DNA from 3 places in the Bradyrhizobium sp. AZCC 1610 genome. Region 3 is predicted to be linked to each of the others. Evidence: predicted binding sites of a transcription regulator. Region 3 holds the regulator's gene; each other region holds the start of a gene.

Region 1 (6,693 bases), 3.1 Mb from region 3:
CCCGAGATCGGCGGCGCCAAAATTTCGCTGCAGCGTTTACTCGGGCTTCTGATGGCGCCCGTGTGCTGGCTGATGGGCTTGCCCTGGCCGCAGGCGATCACGGCGGGCAGCCTGATGGGCACCAAGACCGTGCTCAATGAATTGATCGCCTATGTCGACCTGTCGAAACTCGGCACCGATGCGCTCGACCCGCGCTCGCGGCTGATCATGCTCTATGCGATGTGCGGCTTTGCCAATTTTGCCAGCCTCGGCATCATGATCGGCGGCCTCGGGACGATGGCACCGGAGCGGCGCGAGGAGATCAATGCGCTGGGGTTGAAGTCGATCGTCTCGGGCACGCTGACGACGTGTTTGATGGGCGCAGTGGTGGGGGTGATGACGTAGCCCGGCAGCCCGTAGCCCGGATGGAGCGGAGCGCAATCCGGGACTCTTGCTCAATCGCTCCTACCGTTCCCGGATTTCGCTTCGCTCCATCCGGGCTACAAGATCAACTCGCCAACTCCACCGTCTTGAACTCCGCCGGCAAAATCACTTCCAGCAATTCGACGTCGTCGGAATAATCCATGATCAGATGCTTGATGCGCGGCGGCTGGGTCCAGGCGCTGCCCTCTTTCATCAGCGTCTCGCCCTGGCCTTCCATGTAGGTCTTCACCCAGCCCTTGAGCACGTAGACCATCTGGAATTCGACGTCGTGGTAATGCAGTTTTGAAACTTCCGCCGGATTGCAGGGCCCCTGCAGGCGGATCACATGCGCCTGCGCCAGGCCGTGCGTCGCGTCCGCGATGCCGAGGTCGCGGTATTTCGCGTAGGTGCGCAGCCCGTCGGCCTTGAAATCCTCTTCGCGGTGATGGCTGATGGCAATGCGCTGCTTCGGCCGCGCCTTGGACTTGACGGCCTTTGACTTCGCGGCGGACACGCGTCCCTTGGACTTGATGGTCTTGCGCGCGGAGGATTTGGCGGCGGTCTGGTGCCCCGTCCATTTCTTCTTCACCGCGGTCTTGGCTGCGGCTTTTGATGTCGCCTTCTGCTTGGCCATTGGTGCCTCCCTTGTTGATGCAGGGAGGCTACCACGAATTCAATTTCACAGGATGGGCAAAGGCGCGCTTCGCGCCGTGCTCACCCTACAAAATCAGCGCGCTTTCAATGCAGCCTGAACACGCCGTCGACGGCGCGCAGCTCGGCCGGCTTGATCAGCTTGCAATGCGCTACCGTCACCGAGAACAGCGGACCATCGAGCTTCTCGTGCCAGAAGGCGAGGAAATCCTTCAGCGCCGGGAATTTCGGGCAAAGATCGTAGTTCTGCCAGACATAGGTCTGCAGCAATGAGGGATGATCCGGCATCCGATAAAGGATTTGCGCCGTCGTCAGCCCGTAACCCAGCACCTGCTTCCGGAAATCGTCGGAAGCAACTCCAACCTGCGAGACCATGCCAAACCTCCATTGCTGGAAGCGCATTTCACGTGGTGGCCACACACCGAGCCACCCCGGCGGAGATGCGCTCACATGAGAGAAATGTGACGCACGAGACCAACCCATCACAAGCCTAAATGTTTAACGATCTGTTGAAAAAGGTCGCGTTAGCAGCACCTTACCGCACGTGCTAATACGGGGTCCCGGGGCCCCGCCGCCCCGGTTAATCATGATTAATCAAATTGGCAGCCGTCATATTTGAGTGCCAATTTTTCTGCTAGAAGCCCTTGTCCCCCGAACAAGACTGGCTTATGTCCACCGCAGCCGAGCTGGCACTCGCCTGCCCGGACTGCCAAAATTCCAGAATTCGACAACATCTTCAGAAACTTAGGAGGACTGCATGAAATTCCGTCCGCTTCACGACCGCGTCGTGGTCAAGCGCATCGACGCCGAAGAGAAGACCGCTGGCGGCATCATCATTCCGGACAGTGCCAAGGAAAAGCCCTCGCAGGGCGAAATCACCGCCGTGGGCCCGGGCGGCCGCGACGAAGCCGGCAAGCTGATCCCGATCGACCTCAAGGTCGGCGACCGCGTGCTGTTCGGCAAATGGTCGGGCACCGAGGTCAAGATCGACGGTGAAGAACTCCTGATCATGAAGGAGTCCGACATCATGGGCGTTCTCACCGACGTTCCCGCCAGCAAGAAGAAGGCTGCCTAAGCGCTTCGCCCGCACCGCTCACCCTGAGGAGCGCCCGCGCGGCGCCTCCCCGACAGGGTGAGAGACCAAGATCAACTCAGGGAAATCAAATATGTCAGCCAAGGAAGTCAAATTCGGCGTCGATGCCCGCGACCGCATGCTGCGCGGCGTCGACATCCTTAACAACGCCGTCAAGGTGACGCTCGGTCCGAAGGGCCGCAACGTCGTGCTCGACAAGTCGTTCGGCGCTCCCCGCATTACCAAGGACGGCGTCACCGTCGCCAAGGAAATCGAACTCGACGACAAGTTCGAGAACATGGGCGCGCAGATGGTGCGCGAAGTCGCCTCCAAGTCGGCCGATGCTGCCGGCGACGGCACCACCACCGCAACCGTTCTCGCGGCTGCAATCGTCCGTGAAGGCGCCAAGTCGGTCGCCGCCGGCATGAACCCGATGGATCTGAAGCGCGGTATCGATCTCGCGGTGGAAGCCGTGGTCGCCGACCTCGTCAAGAACTCCAAGAAGGTCACCTCGAACGAGGAAATCGCCCAGGTCGGCACCATCTCCGCCAACGGCGACGCCGAAATCGGCAAGTTCCTCGCCGATGCCATGAAGAAAGTCGGCAACGAGGGCGTCATCACGGTTGAAGAAGCCAAGTCGCTCGAGACCGAACTCGACGTCGTCGAGGGCATGCAGTTCGACCGCGGCTACATCTCGCCCTACTTCGTCACCAACGCCGACAAGATGCGCGTTGAGATGGACGATGCCTACATCCTGATCAACGAGAAGAAGCTCTCCTCGCTGAACGAACTGCTGCCCCTGCTCGAAGCCGTGGTGCAGACCGGCAAGCCGCTGGTCATCGTCGCGGAAGACGTCGAAGGCGAAGCCCTTGCCACCCTCGTCGTCAACCGTCTGCGTGGCGGCCTCAAGGTTGCGGCCGTCAAGGCTCCGGGCTTCGGCGATCGCCGCAAGGCCATGCTGCAGGACATCGCGGTTCTGACCGGTGGTCAGGCGATCTCGGAAGATCTCGGCATCAAGCTCGAGAACGTGACCCTGCAGATGCTCGGCCGCGCCAAGAAGGTGATGATCGACAAGGAAAACACCACCATCGTCAACGGCGCCGGCAAGAAGGCCGACATCGAGGCGCGCGTGCAGCAGATCAAGGCGCAGATCGAGGAAACCACCTCGGACTACGACCGCGAGAAGCTCCAGGAGCGCCTGGCCAAGCTCGCAGGCGGCGTCGCGGTGATCCGCGTCGGCGGCGCGACCGAAGTCGAAGTCAAGGAGCGCAAGGATCGCGTGGATGACGCGATGCATGCGACCCGTGCGGCGGTGGAAGAAGGCATCGTGCCGGGCGGCGGCGTCGCCCTGCTCCGCGCCTCCGAGCAGCTCAAGCGCATCAAGACCGCGAACGACGACCAGAAGACCGGTGTCGAGATCGTGCGCAAGGCGCTGTCCGCGCCGGCCCGCCAGATCGCGATCAACGCCGGTGAAGACGGCTCCGTCATCGTCGGCAAGATCCTCGAGAAGGAGCAGTACAATTACGGCTTCGACTCGCAGACCGGCGAATACGGCAATTTGGTCTCCAAGGGCATCATCGACCCGACCAAGGTCGTTCGTGCGGCGATCCAGAACGCGGCCTCGGTCGCGGCTCTGCTGATCACCACCGAAGCCATGATCGCCGAACTGCCGAAGAAGAACCAGGGCGCCGGCGCCGGCATGCCTCCGGGCGGCGGCATGGGCGGCATGGACTTCTGATCCAGCCTTTCCCGGGCGCGGTGCGGCATTCATGCCGCTCCGCAGAACCGGGACCTCGCTCGAAAAATGCAAAACTCCGGCAGAAATGCCGGGGTTTTTGTTTGGGCAGGACGATGGTGATGCCCGCCACACAACGCGGGAATTTCCCCCGCAACGCTACGCTGAAGAAAAGGCTTCCTGCGTCCTCGGATATCCTTGTTATGCACAGCGTTGTGTAAAATATACCATCGTTTGTATTGACAAATCCGGAAAAAATTTCGCGCGAGAGTCGCAATTCGAACCGACGCACTCCTTCTCTTAGCGCAAAGTCGTATCGGGTCGGGGCTAATCAAGGCTCATCCAAAATCTGATCGAACACGGAGCGCGAGCTCTCGTGACGCTTGCGAGCGTCGCGGAGAATGCTTTCGCCTGAGAGGAGTAATGTTGCGTGAATGAAAGCGAAATGAAAGTGACACCGAACGGAACCAATGTTTTCGGGATGCCGCTGCCGGACTTCTCGAAGATCGGCTTGGCTGGCATCGGCGGCAATGAGCAGGCCCTCGCCCGCGCACGGGAAGGTTTTGAAAAGATCAGGGCCGCGTCGGAGGAGATGACGGAAGCGCTGCGCGAGACCTATTCGGGCAACGCCAGAAGCGCGACCGACTACGGGCTGAAGGTAATTGAAATTTCAAACGCCAATGCCGCCTCTGCGTTCGATTTTCTGATCGATCTCTGCGGCAGCAAGTCAGCGACCGATGTCTTTACCTTGTCGGCGGCGCAAACGCGCAAGGCGTTTAACACCGCTTCCGACCAGAACAGAGAATTATGGGCGCTCACCCAGAAGCTCGCAACGGAAACGGGCGAGCCGATCAGGAAGCACTTCACCAAGGCTTTCCACCGAGCAGGTTAAAAAAGCCGCCCGATTCACGACTGAGGATTCGTTTGAGGAGAGATCCGGCCGGTTGGAATAAGCCCGGCGAGCATGCAGCCCCCACTGGCCTTGCTCGACCAAACAAGGTGCGCGATGCCCCCCAAGTAACCCGCACCGACAGGCGCACTCCAACCGGCCGGTACTTATTTGTAAAAATCCATAAAGACGATCGCAAGGGAGAACGGCATGGGTATGGTGATGATCAAATGTCCGCAAACCGGACACGCGATTCCCACGGGCATCAAGACTGATCGCGAAAGCTTCGGGCGCCGCGCGGTGTTTTTCTCGCGCACGCGTTGCGTGATCTGCCACACCGATCACGCTTGGTTTGCGCGCGAAGCCTGGGTCGACGAACCGAGCATTCGGGTGCAGCATCGCCGGGCGGCCGCCCCGGCTTAATCATCGACACGGATCACGTGATTATGGCGATGGGGGACACCATGCCGCGCATGCAAATCTCAAATGAGACATCCACCTGGCTGCTGCAGGCCAAGGACATTCTTGATGAAGCACGACGGTTAAAGCCGGGTCCCGAGCGCAAGCAGCTGCGCCAGACGGCGAAGGTGCTGCGAGAAATTGCGAAGCTCGAGGCGGCATCCGAGCAAGCATTCGAACGTGATTGGCTGCAAAGAACCTGATCGGACCGAGCATCAGCTCCTTGATGGGGCTTTGCCCAACGCCGCAGCGGCAGGTGGCGACCTGGAGGATGAAGCGGTCGCATGAAACGCGCTCACCTGACGTCGCTCGATTTGACGCCGGGGATGCGCCTCTCTTCGAGCAGACCCCTCGCGCGGGATTGGCCCGAACTCGTTGAGAAAATCTCCTCGACTTCGAGACGCATGACCCGATGGCATTCGCACGCTGCCGCAGCGAGCCGCGCCCGGTCGATCTCGATCAGGCCTCGCCGATCGGACCTGATCGCTCCGCGCGCGCGCAGATTGCGCATCAGGAGCGTCACGGTCGTACGCCGCACACCGAGCATTTGCGACAGCGTGTGCTGGGTGAGCGGGAGCACATCATGATCGACGCGGTCGCGAAGCTGAAGCAGCCAGCGGGCCATGCGGGCTTCGACCGGGTGCAGCGCATTGCAGGCCAGGCCGAGCTGGAACTGCATCAACATCGCCTTGACGTGATTCTGAACCATGCGTCGGATCGCGGGACTGCGGTTAAAGACGCCAAGAAATCGCGATGCTGGGATCCGAGACGCGGTGCCGGCCGCGCGCACGACGGCTGTCGTGGCCGAAGGTGATGGCCCGAGCACCGAAAGAATGCCAACGGCTCCCTCACGCCCGATTGCCGCGGTGGCAACCGTATGCCCGTCCGCCATGTCGATCATCAAGGTGATCGCGCCGCTGTGGGGAAAGACGACGTAGTCGATATCATCACCCGCCTGCGAAAGAACCGCGTCCTGATCGAGCGCGATCATCTCAAGTTCGGGTTCTAGCAGATCGAGGTCCAGTGCAGGCAATGCTGCAAGAAGGCGATTGCCCATTACGCCGCGAGGCTTCACCGCGGAGAACCCGCGGTGACGCGTCTGCGGCGTTCTCCATCTGGAGTGTCGCGAAACGGACAATTTAACATAGATCAAATCTTCTCTCTACGCGTACTCACACAAACACGCTTCAACAACAAACTTCAAACGCTCGGTCGCGAGGGCGGACTTTCTGCTCGCAGGGCCTTAAGAGTTAGATGCAAATGGGCCGCCGGACGCAACCGAAAAATACGCATGGGTAATACGGTAACAGTGCCCGAAAGTTCCAATTCCGGCACATGGCAAGTGCTCTCGGTTCGCGCCGCTCCGCCGGATCGAGCGTTTCCAGCATTTGCCTTTCGCGCTCGACAAAGCTTTTGATGATCGCGGCGCAGGTGGGTTGTCCGGCTTCGCTCGAATGCAAAACCCGCTGCCGGCTCTGGATCCGC
Region 2 (6,693 bases), 6.7 Mb from region 3:
AGCACGATATTGATACCGGCCTGGACGTCGGAATTGTCGTTGTGGATGCGGCCGACGGCTTTCTTGGCGCGCAGCAGCGCCACGCCGCCGCCCGGCACGATGCCTTCCTGGACGGCCGCACGGGTCGCGTTGAGGGCGTCCTCGACGCGATCCTTCTTTTCCTTGACCTCGATCTCGGTCGCGCCGCCGACGCGGATCACCGCGACGCCGCCGGCGAGCTTGGCCAGACGCTCCTGCAGCTTTTCGCGGTCGTAGTCCGAGGTGGTTTCCTCGATCTGCGCCTTGATCTGCGTGACGCGGGCTTCGATGTCCTTCTTCTTGCCGGCGCCCTTGACGATCGTGGTGTTTTCCTTGTCGATCACCACCTTGCCGGCGCGGCCGAGCATGTTGATGGTGACGCTTTCGAGCTTCATGCCGAGTTCATCTGAGATCAGCTGACCGCCGGTCAGGATCGCGATGTCTTCCAGCATCGCCTTGCGGCGATCGCCGAAGCCCGGCGCCTTGACGGCGGCGACCTTCAGGCCGCCGCGCAGGCGGTTGACGACGAGTGTCGCCAGTGCCTCGCCCTCGACGTCCTCGGCGACGATCAGCAGCGGACGGCCCGACTGCACCACGGCTTCCAGCACCGGCAGCATCGACTGCAGGCCGGACAGCTTCTTCTCGTGCAGCAGCACGTAGACGTCTTCGAGTTCGGCCGTCATCTTTTCGGCGTTGGTGATGAAGTAGGGCGACAGGTAGCCGCGGTCGAACTTCATGCCCTCGACGATGTCGACTTCGGTCTCGAGCGACTTGTTCTCCTCGACCGTGATCACGCCTTCATTGCCGACCTTCTGCATCGCCTGCGCGATCATCTTGCCGATGGCCGCGTCGCCGTTGGCCGAGATGGTGCCGATCTGGGCGACTTCGGACGAAGAGGCGACCGGCTTGGCGCGCTTCTCGATATCCTTGACGACGGCGAGGACTGCGATGTCGATGCCGCGCTTGAGGTCCATCGGGTTCATGCCGGCGGCGACCGACTTGGCGCCTTCGCGCACGATCGCCTGCGCCAGCACGGTCGCGGTGGTGGTGCCGTCGCCGGCGGTGTCGTTGGTCTTGGAGGCGACTTCGCGCAGCATCTGCGCGCCCATGTTCTCGAACTTGTCCTCGAGCTCAATCTCCTTGGCGACGGTGACGCCATCCTTGGTGATGCGGGGAGCGCCGAAGCTCTTGTCGATGACGACGTTGCGGCCCTTGGGGCCGAGCGTCACCTTCACGGCGTTGGCGAGAATATCGACGCCGCGCAGCATGCGGTCGCGGGCGTCGCCGGAAAATTTAACGTCTTTGGCAGCCATTTGAATTGCTCCTGGAAATTGGGGTAAATCAGCCGCTGCTCTTCCTCGCCGTCATTGCCGGGCTTGACCCGGCAATCCATCGCCTTCGCGTGACTCTTCCGAAGAATGATGGATGCCCGGGTCAAGCCCGGGCATGACGATTGGTGTGCGGCGGCGGTTCGGGTCTATTCGGTCAGCTCAGCACGCCCATGATGTCGGACTCCTTCATGATCAGGAGTTCCTCGCCGTCGAGCTTGACCTCGGTACCCGACCATTTGCCGAACAGCACGCGGTCGCCGACCTGAAGGTCGATCGGAATCAGCTTGCCGGCCTCGTCGCGGCCGCCCGGGCCCACGGCGGTGATTTCGCCTTGCGACGGCTTTTCCTTGGCGCTGTCGGGAATGATGATGCCGCCCTTGGTCTTCTCTTCGGCATCGATGCGCTTTACCACGACGCGGTCGTGCAGCGGACGAAATTTGGATTTAGCCATGACGTCTCCTCTTGAAGTTCCTTTGGAAGGCGTGGTTTCAGGTCTGTGCCATCGAAAATGGCTGGGAATACCGGGTATTCGACGCCGCCCCGGGCGGGGCAGCACGACCCTTAGCAATCTTTGTATTTGAGTGCTAAACGTGGGGCCGGGGAATATGGCTTGGCGCCGATCCTGTCAAGCAAACAAGGGGGTTAAAGCCTTGGTGAGGCCAATATAGGATGGTGCTACGGAAACCAAATCGGCGCAGCGGCGTAATTTTAACCGACGTCATTGCTCCGGCAGGCTTTTTGCGGTTGGCTGCTTATCGGCGGCTGCTTATCGGCTGCTTGACGGGAGCGGCCAAGGATTTGCTCGGGGGAATGCGATGATCAGCTCACGTAATGCGCGTACGGTTGCCAATCTGGCGATCGCGTCGGCGCTGACGATCTTGCTGGCGGCGTGCAGCAGCATGAGCCTGCCGTCGCTGTCGTCCAGTCCGCCCCCCGACGCCGAGCCCGGCCTCGCGCCGGAAATGCCGGCGACCATCCGCTCCGACGAGATCGTCGGCCGCTGGGGCCTCGCTTCGTTCCAGAATCCCAATGACCGCGCCCGCACCGAAGCGGCGGCGCGAGGGCAGTGCAAGCAGCCTTATGTGATCGGCGCCGGCCAGAGCGGCGGCGTCGTCATGCATCTGGCCGACCAGGCCACCCCGCAGGAACTGCGCCTCAAGGGCAGCCCGGGCGGCAAGAACTATATCGGCCCGCCCGGTCCCGCCGGCAGCGACCAGGACCGCGAGATCGTCTCGTTCGACGGCCGCGTGCTCGTGACCCGCTTCATCGAAAAGGATGCCGCGGTCCGTTACGGCAACATGGTCTATGTGCGCTGCGCGCCGCGGGCGTGAGGCAAACTGCATTCCCTTGCCGTCATGCCCCGCCAACGGGTCGCGCGAATGCGCGCCCGATGACAGGCTCCGGCGGGGCATCCAGTACGCCGCGGCTTCTCCGCTGAATCGCTGACGTCTCTGGAATACTTGTATGGGGGTGATCAAGAGTGATCGTTGTCAGATCATTGCTGTCGTCTCCTTGTTCGACGAAGACCGACATCTCCTCGTCCCGACCCCGAGACGACTAGCCGCCTGGGCGGAACGACGGTCAAGGGTGGCCGCAGGCCATCGCGGAGCGACGCAGCCCTTGACGGTCGTGAGCCCGGCGGCAGGCTTGAGGGCGGGACGAGGTTTGGCGTTAGCGGCATAGGGACGATTTCCGAGGCGAGCCCACCGTGGACGCGATACCGCGTCGCAGACTTGTATTCGGTTGATCGATCGGGACCAGAACCATGATGCATGCATGCGCATCGGGGGGCGAAGCTCCGGGGCGGCGGGTCCATTCTGGGTCGCGGCGCAAAGGCCATGTATTCCGGCGGATCACCGCCACCTCGGATGTCGTCGGCAGACTGCCGGCTGCTGAACCGTCAATCGTGTTGGAGTTGCGGAAGCTGCATGGTCAAGTGCCGGCCGGGCGCAGCCTGAGCCCCTCAGTTATCTCGCCGGTGGTTGCCAGCCGCCACAGCGCGATGAGCAGCTTGCGCGCCAGCGCCACGATCATGGTTTTGCGCGTGGTGCTGCGGCCATCCGCTGTGCGCTCGCGGAACCAACGGACGAGCCGGCTATCCTTCTGGAAGATCAGAAAGCGCCAGGCCAGTTGGATCATGCCGCGGCGGACCCGACCGTTGCCGGCGCGGGCCAGTCCCTTCTCGCGGTGGCGCTTGCCGCTTTCGTCCGGCGCGCCGGTTAGTCCGGCATAGCGCGCCACGGCTCTGCGATCACGCAGATTGCGCACCAACGCCTCATTCACCAGCATGTCGGCAGTCTCGATGCCGACGCCAAAAACCCTTGCGATCAGACGCACCATCGCGTGAGGACCTGTCGCAGCCGCCGGCGCAACAGCGGGCCGGCGCACCCGTTCGCTCTCGATGATGCGGATCTGGTCGCGCACCAGGCGCAGCCGCTCCAGATCGTGGCGCAGCTCCGCGTCGGCATTCTGCGGCAGCGGCGTTCCTTCCGCGGTGCGCAGCGTCGCAAGCTTCTGCGCCGCCTTGCGCAGCTTCGGATTGAACCCGCCGATGCCGAACAGGGCGAGGACACCCTTGATCCGGTTGACGATCCGTGTCTGCTCGCCCACGAGGCTCTCCCGTTCGCGGCTCGGCCGCCGCGCATCTTCTTCTGCCATGGTCGGGATCGCGACCATGCTGCAATGGCGCTTCTCGCCATGCAGCCAGCCGAGAAACGATCGCATCAGCAGTTCCGTGTCGATCCGATCGGTCTTGGCGCGCCGGTGCTCGCGGGACACCGCAATACTCGCAGCATGGATGACGTAGGTCTCGATGGCGCGCGCCTGCAGCCAGCGCGCCAGCCAGAATCCGTCTCGCCCGGCCTCATAGGCGCAGACGATCCGCCTGACCGTCCGCCCGGCCTTGCGCGCTTCATCCTGCCAGCGCTGCAACAGCTTCAGCAGAGCGTCCGCATTTGCACCAAGCTTCTTCAGGGGCTGGCGCTCGACCCCCGGGATCACAGCCGCAACGAGCCACTTCGACTGGCTCATCTCGATCACTGCGACCAATGTGCTATCCTGTTCGAAGGCGGTGAGGGACCTGCTGGCGTCAAACGATTGCGACATGGGGTGCTCCATTGCGTGATCACGGCGCTCGAGGGCATTCACACCCTCGCCGCCGCTCCCCATAGCATCTGGATCGCCCGCCCCAGTGCACAATTGCGCACAAGGCGGGCGACGACAGGGGAGAAGTTGGCCGCTCAAACAGAAAAAAACGCCGGCATCGCTGCCGGCGTTTTTATTTAGTCTGCGTTAACCAGTCCGATCAATCGAACAGCGCGTCGATGTCGTTCTGCGAGGCGTGACCGTCGTCGCCGTCCAGCTTCGGGCCGTTCAGCAGCTTGGCGTCGCCTTCGCGGGCATCCACGATCGGGGGGGCGTGCGCCTTGATGGCATCGACGCCGCCCCAGATATCCATCATCGCATTGATGTGCTGTTCGATGAACTTCATCGTGCTCATCACTTTGCTGATGCGCTGGCCGGTAAGGTCCTGGAAGTTGCAGGCCTCGAAGATCGCGACGACGCGTTCCTGGATATCCTCGCTGAGCAGCTTCTGCTGGTCGGCCGAGATGTTCTTGGACAATGCGGTGGCGGCCTGGTCGATCGCCTCGACGGCCTCGAGAATCTGCTGGGTGGCCTGTTCGGTGCCGCCGACGACGGCGCCGAGCTCGCCATTGACCTTGGCCATTTCCTGACCGTCAAAGCTCTTGCCGTGCAGCGTGGCGATTTCGCGCTTGGTGCGGTTGATGGCGTCGTGGATGAGGTCGAGCTCGACCTTGAGCTTCGCGCACTGCTCGATCTGGGCGCGATAGGTTTCCAGCAACGCGTGCGATTCGGCAATCTCGCGCGTGGTGATCCCCGACTGCTCGGTCGAAGCGGCGGGGGTGTGGCCGAAGCCCGCCATCTGTGCGCGGATCGCGCGCAGCTCGGCCATGATCTCACGATGCATCGGGCCGATCTCGCCGCCTTCGACGGCAGGCATCATAATTGGCGCGTCGCCCAGAAGAGCTTGTTCGATACGAAAACGTTTGCGATTGACCGACATGAGTTTTTCCCACCCCTTCACTTCACGTGTGTCTTAAACCGATGCGATTTAACGTGAGGTTCACGCCGGAACATCGCGTATCGACGCTTTGCCCGCGGCCGCACACCAACGATTAACCATGAGGGGCGCGCGTTCACGCAAAATAAACGCTACCGGACAAATCCGCGCGCCATTGCCGAAATGGTGAATCGAAACGCCTGATCTGTTTACCAAACCGATTAGGTTTTGATTTGTATTGATCGCGTGCAGCGGCGTTTGTCGAGCCGCCGCCAACCCGCAATGACGAACAGTACAGAGTACGTCGATGTCCGGAAAAATCTCCCTTGCGCTCCTTGCGAGCGCGTCTTGCCTTTGCTTCACCAGTGAGGCCAGTGCGATCGACGCCTTGCCAATTGCCGAACCCAACGTGATCTACGCCCGCGAGCCCGCGCCGGTGCGGACCGCCTCTGCCGAACGCTCGCAGATGGGCGGCGGCTTCATCGAATTCCTGTTCGGCGACCTGCCGCCGGGCGGGCGCTATCAGCAACAGCCGGCCTATCAGACGCAGCCCGATTACGGATATGGCGGGCGGCGCGCGCTGCTGCCGCCGATGGATCCGCAGCAATCGATGCACCGGGAGGAGGAGCTCGACCCCGCGCAGCGTCCGCTCGATCCGAAGTACGAAAAGCAGGTGGTCGAGTATCGCGGCAAGGAAAGCCCGGGCACCATCGTGATCGACACCCCGAACAAATTCCTGTTCCTGGTGCAGGGCGACGGCAAGGCGCTGCGCTATGGCGTCGGCGTCGGCCGTCCCGGCTTCACCTGGTCGGGCGTCAAGACCGTCTCCGCGAAGAAGGAATGGCCGGCCTGGACGCCGCCGCCGGAAATGCTGGCGCGGCGCCCCGATCTGCCGCGGCACATGGAGGGCGGTCCGCAAAATCCGCTCGGCGCGCGCGCGATGTATCTGGGTTCGTCGCTCTATCGCATCCACGGCTCCAACGAGCCCTGGACCATCGGCACCAACGTGTCGTCCGGCTGCATCCGGATGCGCAATGAAGACGTCATCGATCTCTACGGCCGCGTCGGCGTCGGCGCCAGGGTCGTGGTGATCTGAGCGGTAGCCGTAGCCCGGATGGAGCGAAGCGAAATCCGGGGCGGTCTCACCGCGGATCGATTATCCCGGATTGCGCTTCGCTCCATCCGGGCTACAAAACAAAAACGGCCGCCCGATTGGGCGGCCGTATTGATTTTCAGCGCGCGCGTCGATCACGCGTAATCGCC
Region 3 (6,693 bases):
ATAGGGTTCGAGACCGAGGACCGCGGCGTCAAGGTGCTGGTCACCGACCTGCCCGCCGAGGCCTATGGCGAGGTCGCCAATGCCTTCAAGGCCAACCCGGGCGGCACCGGCGGCATCAAGCCGGAGAGCATCGAGACCGCAGCGGGGCTCGCCTACTACACCGTCGAAAATGCCAAGGACGGCGCCGCCAATGTACGCCGCTATTCGATGATCCTGCCCGGCCCCACCTTCTCCGGCTATGTCGCCGTGCAGGTGCCCGAGAACGCTTCCAAGATCTACACCGACGACGCCGTGCGCCAGATGTTTGCCTCCGCCGTGATCCGTACCGAGGTGCCACTCGAGGAGCAACTCGGGTTGATGCCGTTCAAGATGAGCGAGCTCTCGAGCTTCAAGAACATCCGAACGCTGGCGCCGGGCGCGGCCCTCATTCTTTCCGACAGCGACGAAAAGAAAGGTTTTGAAATCGCGCCTTTCATGATCATCGGCCTGATCGGCTCGACGGCAGCCTCGCCCGACGATCGCGGCCGCTTTGCCCAGCAGATCGCGACCACCATTCCCGGTGTGCGCGACGGCAGGATCACGATGTCGGAGCCGGTCCGCATCGACGGTCAGCCCGGCTACGAGACCCGGATCGACGCCACCAGCGGCAAGGACAATACCCCTGTCACCATCGTGCAATGGCTGCGGTTCGGCTCCCAGACCTCGATGCGCATCATCGGCTCTTCGCCGCGAACCGACTGGGCCAAGGCGTTTCCCCGCTTCCGCGCCGTGCGCGACGGAATTGCGCCGCGGACCTGATCGGCAAATTCGCAAAGCCCGCCAAAATTTCGGGCTTTCGTTCGTACACGAATGGAACTAGCTTTTGTCCTCGTCGGGTTCATAACCGGGGAGATGCACCGTGGTTACTCGCAGGCGGGCTCTGAAAGGTCTAGGCGCGACGTCGATAGCGGCCATGGTCCCAGGTGCGCTGCGCGCCGCACCGGTCAAGCCGGACGACGCATCTGCGCTGCTTGTCATCGACGTCCAGAACTGTTTCCTGCCCGGCGGCAGTCTCGCCGTCAAAGACGGCGACCAAGTCGTGCCCGTCATCAACCGCCTCGCCAAGGGCTTTGCCAATGTGGTGATGACGCAGGACTGGCACACCGCGGGCCATGTCTCGTTCGCCTCCACTCATTCCGGCAAGAAGCCGTTCGAAACCGTCGATCTCTCCTACGGCAAGCAGGTGCTGTGGCCCGACCACTGCGTGCAGGGGACCGAGGGCGCGTCGCTATCGAAGGACCTCGCGATCCCGCATGCCGGGCTCGTCATCCGCAAGGGTTTCAACAAGAACGTCGACAGCTATTCGGCCTTCACCGAGGCCGACGGCAAGACCACGACGGGGCTCGCCGCCTACCTGAAGGCGCGCAAGGTGAAGCGGGTGTTCCTCGCCGGCCTCGCCACCGACTTCTGCGTGGCATGGTCAGCGCTCGACGCGCGCAAGGCCGGCTTCGAAACCTATGTGATCGAGGACGCCTGCCGCGGCATCGACACCCAGGGCTCGCTCGCAAAAGCCTGGGCCGACATGACCAAGGCCGGCGTCAAGCGCATCCAGTCGAGCGATATCGCGGCTTAACGCCGTACCCTCTCGCGGAGGTCAGGGATGTCCGATGTGACGGCACCGGTCGCGTTTGAGTTGGCGCGTCGTCCGCCTTCACAGCGCATGGCTGGTCTCATCTCCGGAATGACCGGTTACCGTGAAACGGCGCGTGGCCGGTTTTCCCAGCGCGAGACCGCATCGCTGGTGATACCCCTGATCATCAGCTTCGGCACGCCGTTCCTGATCGCGCTCGGGCGCGAGCCTGATGCCGCCGACCGGCAGCCGAGCTTCGCCGCCGGGCTTTACGCCGGCCCGGTCCTGATCGAGTCCGACGGCGGCGCCGAATGCGTGCAGGTGGATTTCACGCCGCTCGGCGCCTACCGATTCTTTGGCAACGCCGTCGTCGATCTCGCCGCGCGTATGGTCGACATGTCAGACGTGCTGGGCCGTGAAGGCCGGCAACTGCGCGAACGGCTTGGCGCGACGCCCCTTTGGCAAAACCGTTTCGACCTGGTCGAGGATTTTGTTGCTGATCGCGCCAACCACCTGCCGTCCCCGGAGATCGAATTCGCCTATCGACGATTGGCGCGCACGGCGGGCGGCACGCGGATCACCGCGCTCGCGAAAGAGATAGGCTGGAGCCGCAAGCACCTGGTGTACCGTTTTCGATCCGAACTCGGTCTCGCACCGAAGCCGGTTGCCCGCATCATGCGTTTCCATCGAGCCTGTCGGCTCGCACATGCAGGAGAGGCGCACGGCTGGGCCGGGATTGCGGCCGAGAGCGGTTATGCCGATCAGGCGCATCTCGCCCGCGAATTTTCAACCCTTGCCGGCGAAACGCCAACGTCGTGGGCCCAACGGCTGGCCCTGACCGACAGCCGCCTGATGCGCCCGCTGGACGAACTGGCCCGGTAACAAATCTTCAAGCCGGCGCTGCCGCGCTTGGGCATATTGGCGCGGGAGCCATCAGCAAGGAGGTTTTCCGTGACCAACCAAAGCGAAATCGAAGCGCCGCGCATCTATCCGACGATGCGCTGCCGGGATACCGAGGCCATGATCGGCTGGCTGAAGGACGTGGTCGGCTTCACCGAGCGCGTCGTCTACCGCAACGGCGACACGGTGCAGCATGCCGAACTTGCCTACGGCGCCTCGCTTCTGATGCTGGGCCAGTCCCGCGACGACGAATACGGCAAACTCGTCGGCGATATCGGCGGCCGCCGCACCGACGCGCTCTACGTCGCCGTCGACGATCCCGACGCGCTGCATGCCAGGGTCAAGGCATCAGGCGCAAAGATCGAGATGGAACTGCACGACACGGATTATGGCAGCCGCGACTTCGCCTGCCGGGATCCAGAAGGCAATCTCTGGAGTTTTGGCACGTACCGGCCGAAGGCGGACGAGAAGCCGTAGAGCGTTTTCGAGTCCGGCTCAGTTCGTGACGTCGGCGGCCGGCGCGGCCTTGGCGCCGCCCTTGGAGACGGCGACCAGCGCCGGGCGCAGCACGCGCTCGCCGATCATGAAGCCGGCCTGCACGACCTGAACCACCGTCCCGGACGGAACGGATGGGTCGGGCACTTCGTACATCGCCTGCTGGAAGTTGGGATCGAACTTCTCGCCCGATGGATCGAACTTCCTGACGCCGTTCTTCTCCAGCGTGTTGAGCAGCGAGCGCTCGGTCAGTTCCACGCCCTCGATGAAGGCCTTGATGCCAGGGTCGGCGGTCTCCCTGGCCTCGGCCGGAATCGCGTCGAGCGCGCGCTGCAGATTGTCGGCGATATCGAGAATGTCGCGCGCGAAGCCCGTGATGCCGTACATCTTGGAATCGGCAACCTCGCGCCTGGTGCGCTGGCGCAGGTTCTCCATTTCCGCCAGCGTGCGCAGCATCTTGTCGCGCGTCTCGGCCAGTTCCTTGGTCAGTGCCTCATTCGATCCTTCCTCGGGATCGTCGGGCATGATGTAGGGTTTTGAGACCACGGGCTCGCCGGTCTGGGCCGGTTTCACCGCATCATCACTCGGCCGGTTCGGATCGGTCATAAGGCTGCCTTCTCAAAAAACGTATCTGGTTCGATGGGGATTTGCTGAGCGGGATATCGTGCTTTGGGGGTCGAAAATCAAGCTTTCCATAGCGTTTTCGAGCGAAGTGGGCACCGGTTCGCGTGAAGAAAATGCGTCAAACCAAAAAAGTCCGGGATTGAGGTCCTATTCGGGCAGATTAGCCACGCAGCATCCGGCTGACGATCCGGGCGGCGTAATCCACCGTCGGAATCACCCTTGCATAGTTCAGCCGCGTCGGCCCGATCACGCCGAGAACGCCGACGATGCGGCCCGCGGCATCGCCATAGGGGGCGATGATGGTGGAGGAACCGGACAGCGAAAACAGCTTGTTCTCCGATCCGATGAAAATCCTGACACCTTCGGCGCGCTCGGCCCGGCCCAACAGATCGATCACGCCGCGCTTGGTCTCGAGATCGTCGAACAGCGACTTGACGCGTTCGAGATCCTCCAGCGCGTGCAGGTCTTCCAGCAAATTGGCATGGCCGCGCACGATCAATTGCCGGTCGTCGTTGTCGCCGCCGGACCAGCTTGCGATGCCGGCCGCGATCACCTTCTGCGTCAATTGATCGAGTTCGGCGCGGCTCTGCGTCAGCGCGGTTTCGAGCTCAAGGCGCGCTTCCGCAAGCGTCCGCCCGCGAATCCGCGAATTGAGGAAGTTGGTCGCTTCGGTCAGCGCCGACGAGGGCACGCCGGGCGGCAGCGCCAGCACGCGGTTTTCGACCTGGCCGTCTTCGCCGACCAGCACCACCAGCGCGCGCTCCGGCTCCAGCCGCACGAATTCGATGTGCTTCAGCCGCGAATTCGATTTGGCGGTCAGCACCACGGCGGCGGCCCGGGTCAGGCCGGACAGCCGCGTCAGCGCTTCGCCGAGCGCCGCCTCGACTGATTGCGCGCGCCCGACGGATGCGAGCTGGCTCTGGATCGATTCCCGTTCCGGTTCGGTGAGGTCGCCGACCTGCATCAAGGCGTCGACGAAGAAGCGCAGGCCAAGCTCGGTCGGCAACCGCCCTGCCGAGGTATGCGGCGCATAGATCAGGCCGAGCGCTTCGAGGTCCGACATCACGTTGCGGACGGAGGCCGGCGACAGCGGCACCGCGATCAGGCGCGAAATGTTGCGCGAGCCGACGGGGTCGCCGGTGGCGAGATAGCTCTCGACAATTTGACGAAAAATGTCGCGCGAGCGCTCGTTGAGCTGGGCGAGCCCGGCGTGCGGCGCGATCAGGCCAATCGGATCGTGGTGGGCCACGGGCTTAACTCCTTGGACAGCCCCTAATTTGTCGCTCCGGCGGGCCAATGACAAGCGTCCCTTTCCTCCAAACAGGGCCAAAGGCCCTTGCCGCTGCGCACGCCCCCACCTACAAGCACCGCAAACGCATTTTCGCTCGATCTTCGAAAGGATTTCCCATGCGGCCAAGCCGCCGTGCGCCCGATCAGCTGCGCCCCGTGTCGCTGGAACGCGGCGTCGTCAAATACGCCGAAGGTTCTTGCATGGTGAAGTTCGGCGACACCCATGTGCTGGTCACGGCCACGCTGGAAGAACGGCTGCCGCCATGGCTGAAGGGCCAGGGCCGCGGCTGGGTCACCGCCGAATACGGCATGCTGCCGCGCGCCACGCTGGAGCGCACCCGCCGCGAGGCCGCCGCCGGCAAGCAGGGCGGCCGCACGGTCGAGATTCAGCGGCTGATCGGTCGTTCCTTGCGGGCAGCAGTCGACCTCGAAGCGCTCGGCGAGCGCCAGATCACGGTCGACTGCGACGTGATCCAGGCCGATGGCGGCACTCGCACCGCCTCGATCACGGGCGCCTGGGTGGCCCTTGCCGACTGCATCTCGTGGATGAAAAACCGCAACATGCTGAAGGCCAACGTGCTGCGCGACAATGTCGCGGCGATCTCCTGCGGCATCTACAACGGCACGCCGGTGCTCGACCTCGATTATGCCGAGGATTCCGAGGCCGAAACTGACGCCAATTTCGTCATGACCGGCGACGGCCGCATCATCGAGGTGCAGGGCACCGCCGAGAAGACGCCGTTCTCGCAGGACGAGTTCCTGGCGCTGATGGAACTGGCGCGCAAGGGTGTCGCGCGTCTGGTGGACTTGCAGAAGCTGGCCGTCGCGTAGTCTGATCGCACATGCACCGTCGAATCACCGGCGCCCTCGTGATCGCGACCCACAATCCCGGCAAGCTCGCCGAGATGCGGGAATTGCTGGCGCCGCATGGCGTCGAGGCCGTTTCCGCGGGCGACCTGGGCCTCGGCGAGCCCGAGGAAGGCGGCGAGACGTTTCGCGCCAATGCCGCAATCAAGGCAATCGCGGCGGCGAAAGCCGCGCAACTGCCGGCCTTTGCCGACGATTCCGGCCTCGTGGTCGATGCGCTGGACGGCGCCCCCGGCATCTACTCGGCGCGTTGGGCCGGCGAGGGCAAGGATTTCATGGCGGCAATGACGCGAATCGAGCGCCTGCTGCAGGAACGTGGCGCCACCACGCCCGACAAGCGAAAGGCGCATTTCGTGTCCGCGCTGTGCGTTGCCTGGCCGGACGGCCATATCGAGGAGGTCGAGGCCCGCACCGATGGAACTCTGGTCTGGCCGCCGCGCGGCACCGCCGGATTCGGCTATGATCCGGCGTTCCTGCCCGACGGGCACACGCGGACGTTTGGCGAGATGACCTCGATCGAGAAACACGGCCTGCCGCCGCTCGGCCTCGGCCTGTCGCACCGGGCGCGTGCCTTCGTCAAACTGGCGGAGATCTGCCTTGGCTAGCGCCGAACGCCACTACCCGAAGCGAACCGCCTTCGGTGTCTACGTGCACTGGCCGTTCTGCCTGTCGAAATGCCCGTATTGCGACTTCAACAGCCACGTCCGCCACGCGCCGATCGACGAAGAAAGATTTGCCCGTGCGTTTGCGCGCGAGATCGAAACCACAGCGGCGCGCGCGCCGGGACGCACCGTCACGTCGATCTTTCTCGGCGGCGGCACGCCGTCGCTGATGCAGCCGCAAACCGTAGGCTCAATCCTCGATGCAATCGGCAAGCACTGGCGCGTCGCGCCCAACGTGGAAGTGAC

The links. Region 3 encodes HrcA, which represses chaperone genes, less so after heat shock. Its sites were predicted from a motif close to GTTAGCACTCNCNNNNNGNGAGTGCTAAC; they were not measured.
Region 1: V1279_RS20675 (co-chaperone GroES) is a predicted target of HrcA. The motif match lies at 1,739-1,767, and genes of this name have one in related genera.
Region 2: V1279_RS03120 (co-chaperone GroES) is a predicted target of HrcA. The motif match lies at 1,910-1,938, and genes of this name have one in related genera.

Annotation. Positions count from the first base shown of each region.
Region 1 is NZ_JAZHRR010000001.1:4,159,622-4,166,314, forward strand. It holds gene V1279_RS20660 (NupC/NupG family nucleoside CNT transporter) at 1-384, shown strand, start outside; gene V1279_RS20665 (cupin domain-containing protein) at 488-1,036, opposite strand; gene V1279_RS20670 (usg protein) at 1,141-1,428, opposite strand; gene V1279_RS20675 (co-chaperone GroES) at 1,811-2,128, shown strand; gene groL (chaperonin GroEL) at 2,220-3,863, shown strand; gene V1279_RS20685 (phasin family protein) at 4,291-4,752, shown strand; gene V1279_RS20690 (hypothetical protein) at 4,960-5,172, shown strand; gene V1279_RS20695 (hypothetical protein) at 5,196-5,411, shown strand; gene V1279_RS20700 (Crp/Fnr family transcriptional regulator) at 5,504-6,265, opposite strand.
Region 2 is NZ_JAZHRR010000001.1:631,756-638,448, forward strand. It holds gene groL (chaperonin GroEL) at 1-1,331, opposite strand, end outside; gene V1279_RS03120 (co-chaperone GroES) at 1,504-1,800, opposite strand; gene V1279_RS03125 (hypothetical protein) at 2,165-2,680, shown strand; gene V1279_RS03130 (IS110 family transposase) at 3,282-4,454, opposite strand; gene V1279_RS03135 (protein phosphatase CheZ) at 4,654-5,433, opposite strand; gene V1279_RS03140 (hypothetical protein) at 5,494-5,838, opposite strand; gene V1279_RS03145 (L,D-transpeptidase) at 5,738-6,526, shown strand; gene V1279_RS03150 (DUF2076 domain-containing protein) at 6,679-6,693, opposite strand, start outside.
Region 3 is NZ_JAZHRR010000001.1:7,286,953-7,293,645, reverse strand. It holds gene V1279_RS35720 (hypothetical protein) at 1-798, shown strand, start outside; gene pncA (bifunctional nicotinamidase/pyrazinamidase) at 953-1,612, shown strand; gene V1279_RS35710 (helix-turn-helix domain-containing protein) at 1,640-2,491, shown strand; gene V1279_RS35705 (VOC family protein) at 2,606-2,986, shown strand; gene grpE (nucleotide exchange factor GrpE) at 3,005-3,610, opposite strand; gene hrcA (heat-inducible transcriptional repressor HrcA) at 3,789-4,877, opposite strand; gene rph (ribonuclease PH) at 5,036-5,749, shown strand; gene rdgB (RdgB/HAM1 family non-canonical purine NTP pyrophosphatase) at 5,761-6,390, shown strand; gene hemW (radical SAM family heme chaperone HemW) at 6,383-6,693, shown strand, end outside.